Regions from separate parts of the Allobosea sp. LjRoot90 genome, predicted to be linked through region 1. Evidence: riboswitches for the same ligand, from Rfam matches in the RefSeq annotation. Region 1 holds a riboswitch; the other holds the start of a gene.

Region 1 (6,091 bases):
TCACCGGTGCCGCCGGACTCGAACTCGCCCAGCATTTCGAGGCGAGCCGGCATGCCCGCGCGCTGGATGCGCTGGTCAAGATCATGGGCGGCCTGACCGGGCTTGGCGCCGTGGCGCTGTGCGAGCGGCTCTGGCCGAAGCGCACCGTCGCCCTTGTCAGGGCCCGCCGCCCGGACTGACCGGCCTGCCGGCCGATTCTCGCCCTACCTCCGCTAGGCCGCCGGCTGCACGCTGGCGAAGGCGTCCGCGATCCGCTGCGGCGCCAATGGTCGCGCATACATGCGTTCGAGATAACGCTGAAGGCGTGGGAAGCCGTCGAGCAGGCCTTGCTCGTTCGCCCAGTCCATCAGATAGGCGGTGACGCAATCGGCTGCCCCCATCCGGTCGCCGACGATGAAATCGCGCCCCTCCATATGGGCTTCCAGCACCGCAGCCATGCGCCTGAAATCGCCGCCGGCGAGCACGATGTCCTGCGGCAGCCGCTTCTCCTCGGGATAGAGGAAGCTGTGCTTGGTAATGCGCCAGAGCGGTTGCTCGAGCTCGGTCATCGCGAACAGGATCCAGCGATAGACCTGCGCCCGCTGATCTAGGTCGTCCGGCAACAGGCGCTTCTCCGGAAATTTCTCGGCGAGGTAGAGGATGATCGCCGCCGATTCCGGCAGGACATTGTCGCCGTCGACCAGCACCGGCAGCTTGCCGGCGGGATTGAGCTTCAGGAACTCCGGGGTCTGCGTCTCGCCGCCGAGAATATCGACTTCGATATAGTCGAACGGCACGCCGAGCTCCTTCAGGCCCCATAGGGCGCGCAGGGTCCGCGTCGGCCCGAATCCATAGAGCTTCATCATCGTCTCCTCCCATACATACCAATTGGTTTGTATTGATATCCCTCCGGCTGACAGCCTGTGTCAGCAATCATCGCCGCGACCTTCCACAGCGCCATGATCGCGCCACCATCGCGCCTAGCTTCACCTCCCCGAACGGCGCCGCGATCGACAGCGGCGCGCCCGTCCCTGGAGAACCGATGCGATGCTCACCCGTTCCGCATTCGTGGCGCCGCTGCTGCTGATTCTCGCCGCACCCGCCCTCGCCCAGACCGCAACGACGACGGCGGCTCCGGAGCCGGCGGCGGCGAGCAAGGCGCCAGATGCCTGCCGCCTGCTGCCGCAGGCCGATCTGGAGGCACTCTTCCCCGGCCGCCCGATCACGGCCAAGGGTCCGACGCTGAGCCCGATCAGCCGCGGCCCGCAATATGCCGAGAGCTGCATGTACTCGGTGAAGCTGCCGAGCCCGACCTCGAAGATGGACCATGCCCGCTTCGCCTCGGTCACGGTGATCCGCTGGGACGGCGTCGCCAAAGGCCGCGAGACCCCGACGCAGGCCTTCGCCTCGATCAAGGCGACGCGCGAGAAGGTCGCGAGCGATCCCAGGCTCACGCTCAAGCTGGAGTCGCTCTCCGGCATCGGCGACGAGGCCTTCCAGGAGACCAATTCGTCGAGCGTAGTTGTCCGCGCCCGCAAGGACGACCTGATCTATTCCGTCTCGGTCGACCTCTATTCCGAGCAGACGCCGCCGAACGCGCTCGCTCTCGCGAAGCAGGCGGCGGCACGCTGGCAGGGTGGCACCGGCATGGTCGATGCGTCGCCCAAAGTCGCGGCGAATAGCGCCGTGACGGTGCCGGCGGATACCCGCACCTCCTCCGTCGCGCCGGCCGAGCAATGGCCCGACGCCTGCACCCTGCTGACGCCGGCCGAGGTCAAGGCTGCCTTCCCTGACATGACCGTTAGCGAGCCGCGCAAGCTGATGGGCAAGATCACCCATGAAAGCCGCGAGAACCGGGTCGAGGCGCTGCCGAACCCGATCGGCTGCCAGTTCGACGCCAAGCGCACCGTCGAGAAGGACGGCAAGCGCACGGTCGAGCTCAACCAGATCCAGGTCAGCGTCCGCAACGTCGCCGCCAGCGAAGAGCTGTCGAAGCGCTGGTTCCAGAGCGCGATCAAGGTCTCGGAGGCCAAGACCCCGGTTTCGGGCCTCGGCGACGAGGCCGCGCTCGACATCATGAACCGCATCCATATCCGTAAGGGCCTCACCACGGTCGACGTCCGCGTCTCCGGCGGCGAGCGCGACCAGGCGCTGCACGATCAGGCGAAGGCGCGCGTCGGCGAGCTGGCGAAGCTCGTGGCGGGGCGATTGAAATAACGCGTCGGCGCGATTGCCGCATGCGGCCGCCGCGTGTTCCGGCGCGGCGGCGCTGCTGCTAGGGAGGGGCCGATCAGCAGAAGGCACCGACCTCATGACCGCCCGTTTCACCGAAACCCTCCGCCTCGCCAGCCAGCCGGCCTGGTCGCAATCCGTCGGCCACCGCTTCGTCACTGAGCTGCTCGAGGGGACGGTCTCCGACGTGGTCATGGCCCGCTATCTGGTCCAGGACCACCGCTTCCTCGACAGCTTCCTGACCCTGCTGGGTGCGGCACTCGCCGGCGCCGACAGCTTCGAGGCCCGGCTGCGCTTCGGCCGCTTCATCGGCATGGTCTGCGGCGAGGAGAACACCTATTTCCTGCGCGCCTTCACAGCGCTCGGCGTCAGCGAGCGCGAGCGCGCCGAGCAGCCCGACACGAAAGCCACCGCTGGCTTCAAGGCGATCATGCGCGAAGCCGCTGCGACGCGTTCCTACGCCGCCGCCCTCTCCGTCCTCGTCGTGGCCGAATGGCTCTATCTCGACTGGGCCCAGCAGGCGTCGCAGCCGCTGCCGGCGAACTTCGTCCATGCCGAATGGGTCACCCTGCACGACAACCCCGACTTCCGCGACTTCGTCGGTTTCCTGCGAGCGGAGCTCGATCGCGTCGGCCCGAACGAAGCGGAAACGAGCCGAGACTTCTTCCTGCGCACCGTCGCACTGGAGAAGGCCTTCTTCGACTCGGCCTATGACGGCGAGGCCTGACTGGCACCGTATGGCCTGAGACAGGCGTGACAGGCGCAAGCCTTTCTGCCACAAGGGCTTACGAGAGACGGGGGCGTTCGCCGCAAGGCGAGCTGAGAAGCACCCTTCGAACCTGAACCAGATCATGCTGGCGGAGGGAGTCGCTCGGGGCAGCCTCGTCAGCGCTTCTCCCCGTGCCCGCCTTCCACCGGAAAGGCGAGCCTTGACGACGCATGGCGCGACAGAGCGGAGCTCGGCTTCCGCGAGGCCGGTGATGGCCGCGCTCGCCCCGGCGCTTCGCACCATTCTCGTCCTGCTCCTGGCCTGGCAGGGCGCGGTCTGGCTGTTCCAGCCGCCGCGCTACATCCTGCCCTCGCCGCTCGAGGTCGCCGCAGCCTTCCAGCGCCAGCCCGGCTTCCTCCTCGGCCACAGCCTGACCACCATGGCCGAGATCGCGCTCGGCTTCGTACTCGGCTCGCTGTTCGGCGCGCTGACAGCGGTCGCGATCGTGGCGCTGCCGCGGCTCGGGCGCCTGCTTTGGCCGGTCCTGCTCGTCCTCCAATCCTTCCCCGTCTTCGTGATCGCACCGCTGCTGGTCGTCTGGTTCGGCTTCGGCATGGGCTCGAAGGTGATCATGGCGACGATCATCATCTTCTTCCCGGTCGCCTCCGCCTTCGCCGACGGCCTGCGCCGGACCGACCCCGAGCTCATCGACGCCACCGCGCTGACGACGGCGACGCATTGGCAGACGCTCCGCCATGTCCGCCTGCCTTTGGCCATGCCGAGCCTGCTCTCGGGCCTGCGGGTCGCAGCTCCGCTCGCGCCGCTCGGCGCCGTGATCGGCGAATGGGTCGGCTCCTCGGCCGGGCTCGGCTTCGTCATGGTCCAGGCCAATGCCCGCATGCAGACCGACACGGTCTTCGCCGCGATGACCGTACTCGCCGTGCTCAGCCTCGTCCTGCGCCATCTCGTCGATGCGCTCGGCCCGCGCCTCATTCCCTGGACGAGCGAGCCGTGACGCCGCTCCGTCCCGAACCGATCAAGCAGAAGGATTTCGCCGCATGACCCTCCGCGCCCTGACCAGACGCGCCCTGCTCGCCACCGGCCTCATCCTGGCTGCCGGCCTCGCCAGCCCGGCGCGCGCCGCCGACAAGCTCACGGTCATGCTCGAATGGTTCGTCAATCCCGACCATGCGCCACTGGTCGTCGCGCAGCAGCTCGGCCTGTTCAAGGAGGCCGGACTCGAGGTCACGATGGTGCCGCCCTCCGATCCTTCCGCCGTGCCGCGCCTCGTCGCCGCCGGCCAGGCCGATATCGGCATCCACTACCAGCCCAATCTCTATCTCGACCACGCCGCCGGCATCCCGATCGTCCGCTTCGGCACGCTGGTCGAGACCCCGCTCAACAGTGTCATCGTCAAGGCCGACGGGCCGATCAAGAGCCTCGCCGACCTCAAGGGCAAGACGGTCGGCTATGCCGTCTCGGGCACGGAGACCACCCTGCTCGGCCAGATGCTGGCCAAGGCGGGCCTCAAGCTCGACGACGTCAAGCTCGTCAACGTCAACTTCGCGCTCTCGGCCGCGCTGATCAGCGGCCGGGTCGACGCCACAATCGGCGGCTACCGCAATTTCGAGCTGACGCAGCTGAAGCTCGAGGGCCATCCCGGCACCGCCTTCTATCCCGAGGAGCATGGCGTGCCGGCCTATGACGAGCTGATCCTGATCACCCGCCGCGAGCTCCTCGGCGACACCCGCCTCGCCCGCTTCCTCGACGCGGTCGAGAAGGCGGCGCTCTATTTGACCAACCACCCGCAGGAGGCCTGGAAGCTCTTCATCGCCGCCCATCCCGATCTCGACGACGCCCTCAACCGCCAGGCCTGGACGGACACCCTGCCGCGCTTCGCCAAGCGCCCGGCTGCCCTCGACCAGCGCCGCTATGAGCGCTTCGGTGCCTTTCTTGTCGAACGCGGGCTGATCAAGAAGGCCCCGGCGATCGCCGAGATCGCAGGCGAGCTGAAATAAGCTGGCGGAATGCGGCGGCAGGCCCCCTGCCGTCGCGCCCACCCCGCGCCTACATCAGAGCGGCTCTGTGCGCGCCCCTCTGGGTCTGGCGCCGATCGCGATGCTATGAGCCGGCTTCGCGGCCATCCGGCGGGCCCTCGCCCGCCATTGCAGCTGCGCCCGGCGAAATCATCCGCATGAACGTCAGCAAGCCGATCGCCTCCACCCGCCGCGCCGACCTGCCGGTGCTGTTCGCGCTGAGCGCGACGCATCTGCTCAACGACATGATCCAGTCGCTGATCCCGGCGATCTACCCGATCATCAAGACGGCCTACGCGCTGGATTTCGGCCAGATCGGCCTGATCACGCTGACCTTCCAGATCACCGCCTCGCTGCTGCAGCCGGTCGTCGGCCACTACACCGACAAGAACCCGATGCCCTATTCGATGGTCGTCGGCATGGGCTGCACGCTGACCGGGCTGATCGGCCTCGCCTATGCCGGCAGCTATCCGCTGCTGCTGCTCGCGGCCGCCTGCGTCGGTCTCGGCTCCTCGATCTTCCATCCTGAGGCAACCCGCATGGCCCGCAACGCCTCGGGCGGCCAGCAAGGGCTGGCGCAGGGCATCTTCCAGGTCGGCGGCCAGAGCGGCGGCGCGCTCGGCCCGCTGCTCGCCGCCTTCATCATTGTGCCGCGCGGCCAGACCAGCGTCGCCTGGTTCTCGGCCGCGGCCCTGCTCGCCATGATCCTGATGGTCTGGACGGCTCGCCGCTATGCCAGCCTGAACCAGGCTGCAGCCGCTGCCCCGAAGCCCGTGAAGGTCGCGGCCGCTGCGCCCGAGGCGCCCGCGCATTCGAAGGGCCAGATCGCCTTCGCGATCACCATCCTCGTCATCCTGCTGTTCTCGAAGAACGCCTACTCGTCGAGCTTCAGCTCGTATTACACCTTCTATTTGATCGGGAAGTTCGGCGTCTCGGTGCAGGCTTCGCAGCTGATGCTGTTCCTGTTCCTCGCGGCCGCGGCAGTGGGGGCGCTCGCCGGCGGCATCATCGGCGACAGGGTCGGCCGCAACCGCATCCTCTGGTTCTCGATCCTCGGCGCCCTGCCCTTCTCGCTGCTGCTGCCCTTCGCCGACCTGTTCTGGACCGGCGTATTGACGGTGGTGATCAACCTGAT
Region 2 (6,091 bases), on a different contig from region 1:
CCAGCCGGCCCCTGGCCTGAACCGCCAACCTGGTCAGGCGGCCCCGAGCCAGCCCGCGCCGGGCCAGCCATCGGCCGTGCCGCCCGCCGGTCGCGCCCCCGGAGCCCTGTCACAGCCGGGCAGCGCCCCGGCACCGACTGCTCCGTCCCAGCAGCCCTCCGGCCTCAGCCGTCAGCCCGGTCAGCCGGCCCCGGGGCAGACAGCGCCCACACCGCCTGGGCCTGGGCAGCCTGCGCCTGGTCAAGGCGCGCTTGGCGGCGCCGGCCAGCCGAATGTCGGCCAGCCCGTTCCCGCGCCGCCAGCCGGCCGTGCGCCCGGCGCCCTGTCGCAACCCGGTGCGGCGCCTTCGCAACCCGGGCCTGGCACAGGCCAGCAGCCCGGAGCCCTGTCGCAGCCGGGCGCGTTGCCCGGCCAAATGCAGCCGGCCCAGCCAGGGATTCCGGGCCAGGCCGTCCCTGACCGCCAGGGCCGCCGTGGCGGCATCGGCCTTGGTGGCGCCGCCGCGATCGGTCTCGGTGCCGCTGCAATCGGCGGCATCATGGCGACGCAAGGCGCGACGCGGCTCGACGATGTCCGCGGCCGGCGCGAGGAGCGCCGCGAGGGCGATGTCACCATCATCCGCGAGCCCGGCCGCACCATCATCCGCGGCGACGACGACCGGGCCGTCATCCGCTACGACGAGACGCAGCGCTTCCGCGATCTCGGCCTCGACACCCGCAGCGAGCGCCGCGGCGAGGAGAATGTGACGATCTACAATCGTCCCGACGGCACGCAGATCGTCACGGTGACCGACACCGAAGGCCGGCTGCTCCGCCGTTCGCGGCGCGAGCGCGACGGCGCCGAGTTCGTGATGATCGACAATGTCCGTCGTGACGGGCCGCAGGCCCGCTTCGCCGAGGAGGTGGTTGTGCTGCCGCCGCCGGAGCTGCGCATCCCGCGCGAGCGCTACATCGTCGATGCCGAGCGCGCCGACGAACGGCTGATCTACGAGACGATCACCGCTCCGCCGGTCGCCCCGGTGCCGCGCCGCTACACGCTCGACGAAGTCCGCTACTCGCCCGATCTGCGCGCCCATATGCGCAGCGTCGACGTCGACACGATCAACTTCGAGTCCGGTTCCTGGACCATCACGCCGGACCAGGGCGGGCGCCTGCGGGTGATCGCGCAGGCGGTGCGCCAGGCGGTCGAGCGCGCGCCGAATGAGGTCTTCATGGTCGAGGGCCATACCGATGCGGTTGGATCGGATGTCGACAATCTCTCGCTCTCGGACCGGCGGGCGCAGTCGGTCGCCGAGATCCTGACCCGCGACTTCGGTGTTCCCGCCGAGAACCTGACGACGCAGGGCTATGGCGAGCAGTATCCCAAGGTCCAGACGCAGGGCGACTCGCGCGAAAACCGCCGCGTCACGCTGCGCCGGATCACGCCGCTGCTCACCGGCCAGAACCAGCAGTGAAGCGGGGCGGCTTGCGGGCCGCCCCTGCCTTTCTCCGCCCGGCATTGGAACAATCGTGGTTTGCTCCGAGTTTTCCTGAAGGGCAGGCTGGTCTTGCGCCTGCCCGACTGGAGCAGTGCCATGCGCAAGAACCCATGGGTCCTCCTCGGACTGATCGCCGCCGGGCTGATCGTGGCGGATGCCGCCGCCGCGCAATCCTCCCCGCCGCAGCCCCAGCGTCAGCGCGCCCCAGGCGTGCCGATCGCGCCGAATGCGAGCGAGGTGCAGAAGCTCGAGCCGCGTTCCGATCGTGTCGAGGCGACGCGGGAGCGTGAGCGGCTGGCGCGAGACCGTTCGGGGCCGCCGGAGCCGAATCGCGCGGTTCCGATGCCGAAGCCGGTGCCGTCGATCATCGCGCCTTGATCGGGTCCGGCCCTAGAGCTCGCGGTTTCGGATTCAGATTCAGGTAAGGCTCGCCGCCTATGTTCGCGGCGAGGAGCCTGCCATGAGTGAAATGTCGGTCGCGATCGCGCAAAGCCTGGTCAGCATGAAGTCGGCTGCAACGCAGCAGGCTTTGCAGATCGAAATGGTCAAGCAGAACGCCGATTCCGATCAGGCCCTCGTCGCCATGCTCCAGCAGGCTACCGAGCAGCAGCAGGCAACGCTGCCCGCCGGCCAGGGCGGCAACCTCGACATCACCGCCTGATTTTCCGACCTCTCCGCGTGTAATGCCCGCCACGCATGGCGGCGCGGCGCAAAGCCGTGGTCCTTTGCCAGTTGCGCGCAGATCACGACGGTTCTAACCTCCGCCTCGTTCCGAGGGGTGCTCGCAAGAGCTGAGATGGCCTGACGGCCGAACCCATCGAACCTGATCCGGGTCATACCGGCGGAGGGACTGGAACGCGGCTGCGCCACAAGTGCATTCCGCAGACAGCGACTGGACCGTCAGACGCCCCGGATCTCCTGAACCTGAGAGGGAGGAGATCCTAAGATGAACGCCCATACCAAGCCCCAGAAGAACAGCGTCAAGGCCGCGCCGCAGACGGTGACGACCGGCCCGATCATCGGCTCGCGCAAGATCTACGTCGCCGCGCCCGAGCATCCCGAGATGCGCGTGCCCTTCCGCGAGGTCGTCCTGACGACCGACGCAGAACCGCCGGTGCGCATCTACGACCCGTCCGGCCCCTATACCGAGACCGACGCGACCATCGACCTCAACGCCGGCCTGGTGCAGCCGCGCCGGGCCTGGCTCGATGCGCTCGGCTTCGAGACTGTGCCTGGCCGCATGGTCACGGCCGCCGACAACGGCCATATCAGCGAAGCCCAACTCGTCCCGGCCTGTCCGGCTGAGCGCCCGATCCTCGAGGCCAGGTCCGGCCAGATGGCGACGCAGTACGAATTCGCCAAGGCCGGCATCGTCACGCCCGAGATGATCTACGTCGCCCATCGCGAGAATCTCGGCCGCGCCGCCATGCTGGAGGGTGCAAGAGAGCGCCATGCCGACGGCGAGAGCTTTGGCGCCTCGGTTCCCGAGTTCGTCACGCCCGAATTCGTCCGCGACGAGATCGCCCGCGGTCGCGCCATCATCCCGGCCAACATCAACCATCCCGAGCTTGAGCCGATGGCGATCGGCCGCAACTTCCTGGTCAAGATCAACGCCAATATCGGCAATTCGGCCGTGACCTCCGGCGCCGCCGAGGAGGTCGAGAAGCTGGTCTGGGCGATCCGCTGGGGCGCCGACACCGTCATGGACCTCTCCACAGGCCGCAACATCCACAACATCCGCTCCTGGATCCTGCGCAACTCGCCGGTTCCGATCGGCACGGTTCCGATCTATCAGGCGCTGGAGAAGGTCGGCGGCGACCCGATCAAGCTCGACTGGGAGGTCTTCAAGGACACGCTGATCGAGCAAGCCGAGCAAGGTGTCGACTATTTCACCATCCATGCCGGCGTGAGACTGCCTTACGTCCCACTCACTGCATCCAGGGTCACCGGCATCGTCTCGCGCGGCGGCTCGATCATGGCGCGCTGGTGCCTGGCGCATCACAAGGAGAGTTTCCTCTACGAGCGCTTCGACGAGATCTGCGAGATCATGCGCAAATATGACGTCTCGTTCTCGCTCGGCGATGGCCTCAGGCCCGGCTCGATCGCCGACGCCAATGACCGCGCCCAGTTCGCCGAGCTGGAGACGCTGGGCGAGCTGACCAAGGTCGCCTGGGACAAGGGCTGCCAGGTGATGATCGAGGGCCCCGGCCATGTGCCGATGCACAAGATCAAGGAGAACATGGATAAGCAGCTGCGCGAATGCGGCGAGGCGCCGTTCTACACGCTCGGACCGCTGACCACCGACATAGCGCCAGGCTACGACCACATCACCTCCGGCATCGGTGCGGCGATGATCGGCTGGTTCGGCTGCGCCATGCTTTGCTACGTCACGCCGAAGGAGCATCTCGGCCTGCCGGACCGCGACGACGTCAAGACTGGCGTCATCACCTACCGGATCGCGGCCCATGCCGCCGACCTCGCCAAGGGCCATCCTGCCGCGAAGATCCGCGACGACGCGGTATCGCGGGCGAGGTTCGATTTCCGCTGGGAGGACCAGTTCAACCTGGCGCTCGATCCGGACACCGCCCGCGCCTACCACGACGAGACCCTGCCGAAGGACGCCCACAAGGTCGCGCATTTCTGCTCGATGTGCGGCCCCAAGTTCTGCTCGATGAAGATTACCCAGGACCTGCGCGCCGAAGTGCTGGCGATGGGCGACAATGAGCGCGCGGCGCTCGAAGCGATGGCCTCGCAAGGCATGGCAGAGAAGTCGGAGGAGTTCCTCAAGAAGGGCGGCAACCTCTATCTGCCCGCGGCGGAGTAGGGGCCATGCGCGTCGCTGTGATCGGGGCCGGCGTCGCCGGCCTCGTGACGGCGCTCGAACTGGCGGAGCGGGGCGTCGCGGTCGAGCTGTTCGAACGCGGCGCCGGGCTCGGCGAGCAGGCCTGCTCCTGGGCTGCCGGCGGCATGCTGGCGCCCTGGTGCGAGCGCGAGAGCGCCGAAGAGGCGGTCGTCACCCTCGGCCGGCAGGCCCTCGACTGGTGGCCGAGCCATTATGGTGAGACGCTCGCGCATGGCACGCTGGTGCTCGCCCCGGCCCGCGACGCCGGCGAACTGACGCGCTTTGCTGCGCGGACTGATGGCTTCGAGCGGCTCGATGGCGACGGGGTCGCCGCGCTGGAGCCCGACCTCGCCGGCCGCTTCCGGCAGGGTCTGTTCTTCGCGCAGGAGGCTCATCTCGACCCGCGCCTGGCCATGGCGGCGTTGGCTGGGGCGCTACAGGCGGCCGGTGTGCCGATCCATTATGGCGCCGCGGTCGAGGAGGCGGGGCTCGATGCCGATCGCATCGTCGATTGCCGTGGCCTTTCCGCCCGTGACCGCTTGGGTACGCTGCGCGGCGTGCGCGGCGAGATGCTGGTGCTGCGTACGAACGAGATCAGCCTGAGCCGCCCGGTGCGGCTCCTGCATCCACGGATTCCGCTCTATGTCGTGCCGCGCGCCGACGGGCATTTCATGATCGGTGCGACGATGATCGAGAGCGATGATCGCAGCCGCGTCAGCGCTCGCTCGGCGATCGAGCTCCTGAGTGCCGCCTATGCGCTGCATCCGGCCTTCGGCGAGGCCGAGATTGTCGAATTGCGTGCCGATGTCCGCCCGGCCTTTCCCGATAACCTGCCCCGCATCGTCGAGGACGGCCGGGTGCTGCGTTTCAACGGCCTTTTCCGCCACGGCTTCCTGCTGTCGCCGGCTCTGGCCCGGCAGGTGGCCGATCGTCTCCTCGCATCCAAGGAGCTGTCCGATGCAGATCATCGTCAACGGCGACACGCGTGAGGTCGCTGCCCCGGTCCTGGCCGAGACACTGGCCGAGTTGGGCTATGCCGGGGCGGTCGTCGCCACGGCCGTGAACGAGGCTTTCGTGTCCGCCGCCGCGCGAGCGCGGACGGTCCTCGCCGAAGGCGATCGGCTCGAGATCCTCGCGCCGATGCAGGGAGGCTGAGGCAATGGATTTCTACGGCTTCACCCCGCGCTCGCGCTTCTTTCTCGGCACGGCGCAATATCCCTCGCCGGCCGTGCTGCAGCGGGCGGTCGAAGCGGCCGGCGTCGATGTCGTCACGGTCTCGCTGCGCCGCGAAGCCGGGCGTCTCGGTGGCGGCCAGGACTTCTGGGCCCTGATCCGCGGCCTCGGCGTCAGGGTGCTGCCGAATACGGCCGGCTGCCATTCGGTCAAGGAAGCGGTGACGACTGCGCAGATGGCGCGTGAGGTCTTCGGCACGCCCTGGATCAAGCTGGAGGTGATCGGCGAAGCCGACACGCTTCAGCCCGATGTGTTCGGCCTCACCGAGGCGGCGCGCATCCTCTGCGCCGAGGGTTTCGAGGTCTTCCCCTATATGACCGAGGACCTCGTCGTGGCCGAGCGGCTGGTCGAGGCCGGCTGCCGGGTGCTGATGCCCTGGGGCGCACCGATCGGCACCGGCAAGGGCTTGAACAACCCTTACGGCCTGCGGGCGCTACGGGCGCATTTTCCGGGTATCCCGCTCGTCGTCGATGCCGGCATCGGATTGCCCTCGCACGCGGCCGCGGCAATGGAGCTCGGCTACGACGCCGTCCTGCTCA

Evidence for each region. Region 1 has a riboswitch for thiamine pyrophosphate ahead of ACSQ3M_RS01630 (ABC transporter permease). Riboswitches for the same ligand answer to the same signal wherever they lie in the genome.
Region 2: another riboswitch for thiamine pyrophosphate. It lies ahead of thiC (phosphomethylpyrimidine synthase ThiC); the one in region 1 lies ahead of ACSQ3M_RS01630 (ABC transporter permease).

Annotation. Positions count from the first base shown of each region.
Region 1 covers NZ_CAXUTF020000001.1:350,230-356,320, reverse strand. Annotated here, with positions in the region: gene ACSQ3M_RS01650 (VanZ family protein) at 1-179, shown strand, start outside; gene ACSQ3M_RS01645 (glutathione S-transferase family protein) at 213-842, opposite strand; gene ACSQ3M_RS01640 (hypothetical protein) at 1,027-2,196, shown strand; gene ACSQ3M_RS01635 (TenA family protein) at 2,291-2,938, shown strand; TPP riboswitch at 2,998-3,094, shown strand; gene ACSQ3M_RS01630 (ABC transporter permease) at 3,192-3,935, shown strand; gene ACSQ3M_RS01625 (ABC transporter substrate-binding protein) at 3,979-4,938, shown strand; gene ACSQ3M_RS01620 (MFS transporter) at 5,115-6,091, shown strand, end outside.
Region 2 covers NZ_CAXUTF020000016.1:13,168-19,258, reverse strand. Annotated here, with positions in the region: gene ACSQ3M_RS28340 (OmpA family protein) at 416-1,453, shown strand; gene ACSQ3M_RS28335 (hypothetical protein) at 1,574-1,855, shown strand; gene ACSQ3M_RS28330 (hypothetical protein) at 1,938-2,138, shown strand; TPP riboswitch at 2,242-2,345, shown strand; gene thiC (phosphomethylpyrimidine synthase ThiC) at 2,424-4,301, shown strand; gene thiO (glycine oxidase ThiO) at 4,307-5,308, shown strand; gene thiS (sulfur carrier protein ThiS) at 5,277-5,474, shown strand; gene ACSQ3M_RS28310 (thiazole synthase) at 5,479-6,091, shown strand, end outside.